2 regions of the Achromobacter sp. NPDC008082 genome follow, and region 2 is predicted to be linked to the other one. Evidence: predicted binding sites of a transcription regulator. Region 2 holds the regulator's gene; the other holds the start of a gene.
What was found. The regulator FliA, encoded in region 2, starts transcription of late flagellar genes. The targets are predictions, from matches to a motif close to CTAAAGTTTNNNNNNNNNNNGCCGNTA.

Region 1 (3,411 bases), on a different contig from region 2:
CCGCCACGGTCAAGCAGAACGCCGAAAATGCCGCACAAGCGAATCAGATGGCCGCCATCAGCATGGACGTCGCGCAGCGCGGCGGGCATAACGTGGGCCAGGTCGTGTCGACCATGCAAGGCATTTCGGACAGCTCCCGCAAGATCGCCGACATTGTCTCGGTGATTGATGGCATTGCCTTTCAGACCAATATCCTGGCGTTGAACGCCGCCGTGGAAGCGGCCCGCGCGGGGGAACAGGGCAAGGGATTCGCGGTGGTTGCGGGTGAAGTGCGCAACCTGGCGCAGCGCGCCGCGCAGGCCGCCAAAGAGATCAAGACCCTGATTGAAGCGTCGGTGGATACGGTGCAGGCCGGGTCGGCCCAGGTGGCGGCCGCCGGGCAGACCATGCAGGAAATTGTGGCGTCCGTGCAGCGGGTGACGGACATCATGGGCGAGATCTCGGCCGCTTCGGCCCAACAGGCCAGCGGCATCGATCAGGTCAGCCTGGCGGTCTCGCAAATGGATGAGGTAACGCAGCAGAACGCGGCGTTGGTGGAAGAGGCGTCAGCCGCCGCTTCCGCCATGGAGGAGCAGGCGCGCCGCTTGTCCGAGACGACTGCCGTCTTCAAGACGCAGTCGGGGCAAGTGATTGACGCCACGCCAGTGGTGGCCTCCCCGCTTGCCCACGCCAAGTCGTCGGCGCGTTTGTCGCGGTCTTGATCGGGCGCCAGCCTACGCGGGCCGCAAGACCCTGCGCAGGCTAACCCGATCAGACGACAGCCGGCGCGCGGCGGCGCAGCAAAGCGTACAGAATGATGGCGCCGAAAGTGGCGGTGCCGATGCCGCCCAGCATGAAATCGCCCAGCTTGATCGTGAAGTCGCCCGCGCCCAGCACCAGGGTCACGGCGGCCACGATCAGGTTGCGGTTGTCGCTGAAGTCCACCTGGTTGACCACCCAGATGCGGGCGCCGGCGATCGCGATCAGGCCGAACACCACGACTGACATCCCGCCCAGAACCGGGCCGGGAATCGTCTGGATCAGCGCGCCGAACTTGGGCGAGAAGCCCAGCACGATGGCGATCAGCGCGGCCACCACGAAGACCAGCGTGGAATAAATGCGGGTAACCGCCATCACGCCGATGTTCTCGGCGTAGGTCGTGACGCCGGTGCCGCCCACCGCGCCCGAGACCATCGTCGCCACGCCGTCGCCGACGAAAGCACGGCCGAGGTAACGGTCCAGATCCTGCCCGGTCATGGCGCTGACCGCCTTCACGTGGCCCAGGTTTTCGGCGACCAGGATGATCGCAACCGGCACGATCAGGCCCATGGCTTCGGCCTTGAAGACGGGCGCCGCAAAATGCGGCAGCCCGATCCAGGCGGCCGCCGCCACGCCGGAGAAGTCGATCGGCTTGCCCAGCCCCATGCCATTGGCCAGCACGGCGTAGATCACGCAGGCCAGAATCAGGCCGACCAGGATCAGCAGCCGCTGAACCATGCCCTTCGTATAGACGGCGATGCCGCCCACGCAGACGATGGTGACCAGCGCCATGAAGGTATCGAAGCCCGACGCGCCCATCGCGCCCTTGGCCGCAATCGGCGCCAGATTCAGGCCGATCACCGCGACAACCGCGCCCGTCACCACGGGCGGCATCAGCGTGTCGATCCAGTTGGCCCCGCCGCCCGAGCGCGCATTCACGATCCAGACGATGACGCCGATCAGCGTGTAGGCCAGGCCGCAGGCGATGATGGCGCCCAGCGCCACCCCGATGTTCGCGTTGGCCCCGCCCCCAGCGTACCCGGTCACGGCAATGACGCCGCCGATGAAGGCAAAGCTGGAACCCAGATAGCTGGGCACGCGGCCGCCCACGAACAGGAAGAAGATCAGCGTGCCGATCCCCGACATCAGGATGGCGACGTTGGGGTCAAAGCCCATCAGCAGGGGCGCCAGCACGGTCGAGCCGAACATCGCCACCACGTGTTGCGCGCCCATGGCGACGTTCTTGGGCCAGGACAGCCGTTCATCGGGCGCAATGATGACGCCGGGCTCGGCGTCGTCCGCCAGGCGCCAACGCGGGAAATAGGAATTGGACATGGGAATCCCAAAGAAGGTGTTGGGGTGAGCGGGCGCCAGTGTAAAGGGGGCCGCGAAAACGGGGCAATGCTTAAGTTCGCAGCAAAAATGCCGTAGCTAGGGAAAGCCCCAAGATCAATAACCAAACGGAGCCTTCATGGCGACCAATCCCATCAGCGGCGTCTCCCGAATCAACTCGTTGGCCGACCTGTGGGCCGAACGTATCCAGGCCAATAAAGAAGCCAAGTCGGCTGCCGGCGGCGAAGCCGTGTCGGTCAGCGACGAAGGCAAGATCCGCGTCAACGCGCCGGGCGCCTCGAAAGTGAATGCCGCCAAGGCCAGCGAGGAAACCGACAACGACGACGTATACACCCGTCAGATCAAGGCCTTGCAAAAGCAGCTCAAGCTGATCATGGAGCAGATCGCCAGGATCAAGGCCAGCGGCATGTCGGACGAAATGAAGGCGCAGCAGCTGGTGGCGCTGAACGCCCAAGCCGTGCAGATCCAGAACCAGATTTCCCAGGTGCTGGCGCAGCAGGCGCGCGACGCGCAACGCAACGGCGTCTCGGCAACGGCCTAAGGCCCCCGTGATGTCGCGGGCGCCCGGCAGCGGGCGCCCCCGATGATGATGCGCATCAAAATTTCTGATTGGACGCGTAGCAGACCAGACATTACTGTCTCCGAACAAATTAAAACTACGGAGACAAACCATGCATGCAATGCGCACAGCACTTGCAGGAGCGCTGCTGGCCGTCTGCTCGGCCCCTGCCCTGGCCGGCACCGTCACGGTGATCACGTCGTTCCCCAAAGACCTGACCCAGGCCTACAAAAGCGCCTTCGAGAAGGCTAACCCTGGCATCACGCTGGAAATCCTGAACAAGAACACGGTGTCGGGCATCGCCTACGTGCGCGAAACGCCCGCGGGCCAGCGCCCCGAAGTGTTCTGGGCAAGCGCCCCTGACGCCTTCGAAGTGCTGGGCCGCGACAAGCTGCTGGCCAAGTCGTCCGACGTGGCGAACAAAGATGTGCCAGACAAGATCGGCCACTACCCCATCAATGACCCCTCGGGCATGTACCTGGGGCAGGCGCTGGCCGGCTACGGCATTGTCTACAACACGCGCTATATCGCAGCGCACAAGATTCCCGCACCCGTCGAATGGAAAGACCTGCTGTCGCCGAAATGGTTTGGCCACGTGGGCATCACGTCTCCGTCGCGCTCAGGCACGATGCACCTGACCGTGGAAACCATTCTGCAAGGCGAAGGCTGGGATGACGGCTGGAACACGTTGCTGCGCATGTCGGGCAACAGCAGCGCCGTGACCGAGCGTTCGTTCGGCGTACCCGACGGCGTGAACAACG
Region 2 (3,411 bases):
AAGGCGGGTTTGGTGTCAGCCGCCACATAGGCCGACGGCTCCATGCGGAAGTGAACCGCACTGGATTGCACCAGCGTGATCAGGTTCATATAGACGGCGTTGCACACATCCTCTTGCGTCGCGCCCGGGTTGTGGCGCTGCGCGATGTCAACAATGGCCTCAAAGGGCAGCGCGCGCGGCCAGGCTTGGTTCAGCGCGTCAATCATCCCGACCATGGCCGGGTCCTTGCTGCTGAGCGTTGCGCCATTGGGCGTCATGTAGTGGCGATGCTCTGCCGATGCGCCTGCGGTCGGCGCAGCCGCGTCGAGCTTGGCCGCGAAATGCATGGCTTTGAAGGCGCTGCCTTCTGGCTGGGCCAGCATCTGGCCCGCGCGATCCGCGTGCACCAGCAGGCTCTTGCGAAACGAGCGTCCCACCGCGAAATCCAGATATTGCTCGCGCATTTCGCGGTTGCTATTGGCAGACAGGCCATTCAGGCCAAGCGCGACCTTGGCGCCGTAGGTCGATGCAAAGGTCAAATGCGGTTCGGCGTCCGTAACATAGGCCAGGCCGGCCTGTTGCGCGGCGGCTGCAAATTCCAGGAAGTAGCAAGGCGTGTTGATCGCTTCCAGGTATTCGTGCAGAAGGTAATGGTCGGACTGACCGCGCAGCTTGCCCGCAACATTTTGCAGCGCAGCGTGCAGCGGGTTGTTGTGCCAAAGGCCGTTTTCGATGAGATCCAGCATTTCCTTGGCGCTGGCCAGTTTGTCCTGCGCCGTCTGTGCACCGAAGCTGTTCAGGATCATCGCGTCGCGAACCACGTCGGCGGCTTTCCAACCCGGGTAGGTGTTGTAACTAATATAGGCAATCCCTTCCGGGGCCAGGTTTTCCCGGCAGATGCGCAAGATCGCGTCGCGCACTTCGGGGGGCACCCAGCTGAACACGCCGTGGCAAATGATGTAGTCGAATTGCCCGAATTCGGGAGTGATGTCGGTCAGGCTCATCGCGCGCAGATCGAGATTGCGCGCGCCGACTTTCTCGGCGATCTGCTGGCCGGCCTCGATCTGTTGAGGCGCCAGGTCAATGCCCACTACCTGCGCGCCGGGGTAGGCCATCGCAAAGGGCAGCAGGTTCCCGCCGGCGGCGCCACCCAGTTCCAGCACGCGCGCGTTGTCCAGCGCGGGCGTGGCCAATCCATAAAGACTCGCTACCGCACGTAAGTTGCCTGGCGATGTATAGGCGAACGCATTCGAAATGTACGGGGTTTCGTCGTAGGCGTCAGAAATTGCCTGCGTCAAATTATCGGCTGCGGTCATGACTGAATTCCAGGGATAGGGCGGGGGATGTGCGGCATGCGTGCGCGAACGCGCACGCGGTGTGAACTCAAATAATCTGCGCGATCTGCCCCTCCTGGGGCAGCTCTTGCCAAGCCTGTTCCTTCAGCTTGGCGCGAATGCGAGCCGTTGCTTGCGATCTCAACTGGCACACGCGTGCTTCGGTCACGTTCATGATCGCGCCAATCTCTTTCAGATTCAGGCCTTGCTCGTAACACAGCGACAGCAACAGTTTTTCCCGGTCGGGCAGGGCGTCGATTGCGTGCACCAGCGCCTGGCGGAAATCGCCTGCCAATAGAGAATCCAGCGGATTGCCGCCTGCCGAACCATGGTTCAGTGTTGCAGCCCAATCCGATTGACCGGACGCGGAGTCCGTTTCGGTCGTGAAATCTTCGTAGTGAACGATCTGCACGCCTTGCGCGTCGTGCAGCAACGATTGGTATTCGTCGATCGGAATTTCAAGCTGCTGGGCGATTTCGGCTTCGGAGGGGGCGCGCATCAAGCGCTGCTCCAGCTGGGAAATGGCCTGTTCGATTTTGCGCGCCTTGGCGCGGACGCTGCGTGGCAGCCAGTCCTGGCTGCGAAGCTCGTCCAGCATCGCGCCACGGATACGGGTCGTGGCGTAGGTCTCGAATTGGGCGTCTGCCGTTTCCTGATAGCGCCTTACGGCGTCAAGCAGGCCGATCATGCCGGCCTGTATCAGGTCGTCAAGCTCAACGCTGGCGGGTAGCCGGGCGAGCAATTGCAGGGCCAGCTTCCGCACTAGCGGGGCATATTCGACCAAGCTGTCTTCTGCGTGGGGCATTGCGGGAATGTCAGGCGGTGTCCATCGTGACGCATTGTCGGTCGTTGTCAATTTGCGACATTGTCGACAAACGCGCGGCTGCACTAAAGCTAGCAATCAGGTGATCGTCAAGGTGCCATTGTCGGCACTGCACAACATTTCATTCCCCGAAGTACGCAATGTTTTGAATGCTTATTTGCCAAATTGACGTAAATTCGTCACCGATTTCTATGTCAAGGTGTGTCTATTTTCACAAGTTGCGCAATATCAACAAAGATTTGTCATATAAGTCATAGAAAATGACATCACCTGTGGTAAATTTTACTTAAATTGCGAACAAATGATACATTTCGCATTAAAACAGGATGCAGCAGCAGTCAGGTAACCGTAGGTTGCCGACGCTTTTGGATATCAAGCCCCGTGGGTGGGATCAGGGATAGGGAGTAGGGCGTGCAACAAGTCGAAAATTCTTTGCTGGCAGACATTCGTGAAGTGAATCTGTCATATCTGTTACTTGCGCAACGAATGTTGCGTGATGACTATGCTGCGTCGATGTTCCGTCTGGGGTTCAGCAATGAAGTTGCTGACATCCTGATGCGACTGTCGCCGGCACAACTGGTGAAACTGGCCAGCTCCAGTTCGCTGCTGTGCCGCTTCCGTTTTGATGATTACAGCCTGTTGTCGGCGCTGACCCATGACGTTCTGGGTGGTGCGCTGCAACAAGCCCATGCAACGATCCTGCTGGCCAAGCAACCTGTAGAAGAACTGGCCTGACCGCCACTCGACTCCCCAAACGGAACGTGTAATGGCCTCCAAAAGCGTATCTCAGGAAGCGGACGATATCCTGCTTGCCAGCTCCATGATTACCCTAGGAGCTCGTTTGCAAGTGCTCGAGGCGGAAACCGCCCTCAGCCATGACCGCCTTGCACGCTTGTACCGGGAAATCCGCGGTTGCTCGCCACCCAAGGGCATGCTGCCTTTCTCGGTTGACTGGTTCATGACCTGGCTGCCGAATATTCATTCGTCGCTGTTCTACAACGTGTATTCGTTTTTGAATGCGCGCACCAGCAGCAAAGGCATCCGCGCCATCATCGATGCGTATCGCCTTTATCTGGAGAACGCCGGCCTGGACACGGCGGAAAACGCCGAGCCCGTCCTGAGCTTTACCCGCGCCTGGATGCTGGTGCGTTTCTTTGACAGCGGCATGCTCCAGCTGTCCGCCTGCCGCCAGTGCGGCGGCCATTTCATCGCCCACGCTCACGATCCGCAATCGGATTTTGTGTGCGCCATTTGCCGGCCGCCACCTCGCGCCGG

Region 1: the regulator FliA is predicted to act here: its motif matches at 2,143-2,169, upstream of ACFZAI_RS06700 (FlxA-like family protein).

Annotation. Positions count from the first base shown of each region.
Region 1 covers NZ_JBIBIB010000001.1:1,489,411-1,492,821, reverse strand. The annotation lists gene ACFZAI_RS06710 (methyl-accepting chemotaxis protein) at 1-701, shown strand, start outside; gene ACFZAI_RS06705 (solute carrier family 23 protein) at 751-2,073, opposite strand; gene ACFZAI_RS06700 (FlxA-like family protein) at 2,210-2,632, shown strand; gene ACFZAI_RS06695 (ABC transporter substrate-binding protein) at 2,763-3,411, shown strand, end outside.
Region 2 covers NZ_JBIBIB010000005.1:609,043-612,453, forward strand. The annotation lists gene ACFZAI_RS22665 (methyltransferase regulatory domain-containing protein) at 1-1,295, opposite strand, end outside; gene ACFZAI_RS22670 (RNA polymerase sigma factor FliA) at 1,363-2,118, opposite strand; gene flhD (flagellar transcriptional regulator FlhD) at 2,548-2,871, shown strand; gene flhC (flagellar transcriptional regulator FlhC) at 2,903-3,411, shown strand, end outside.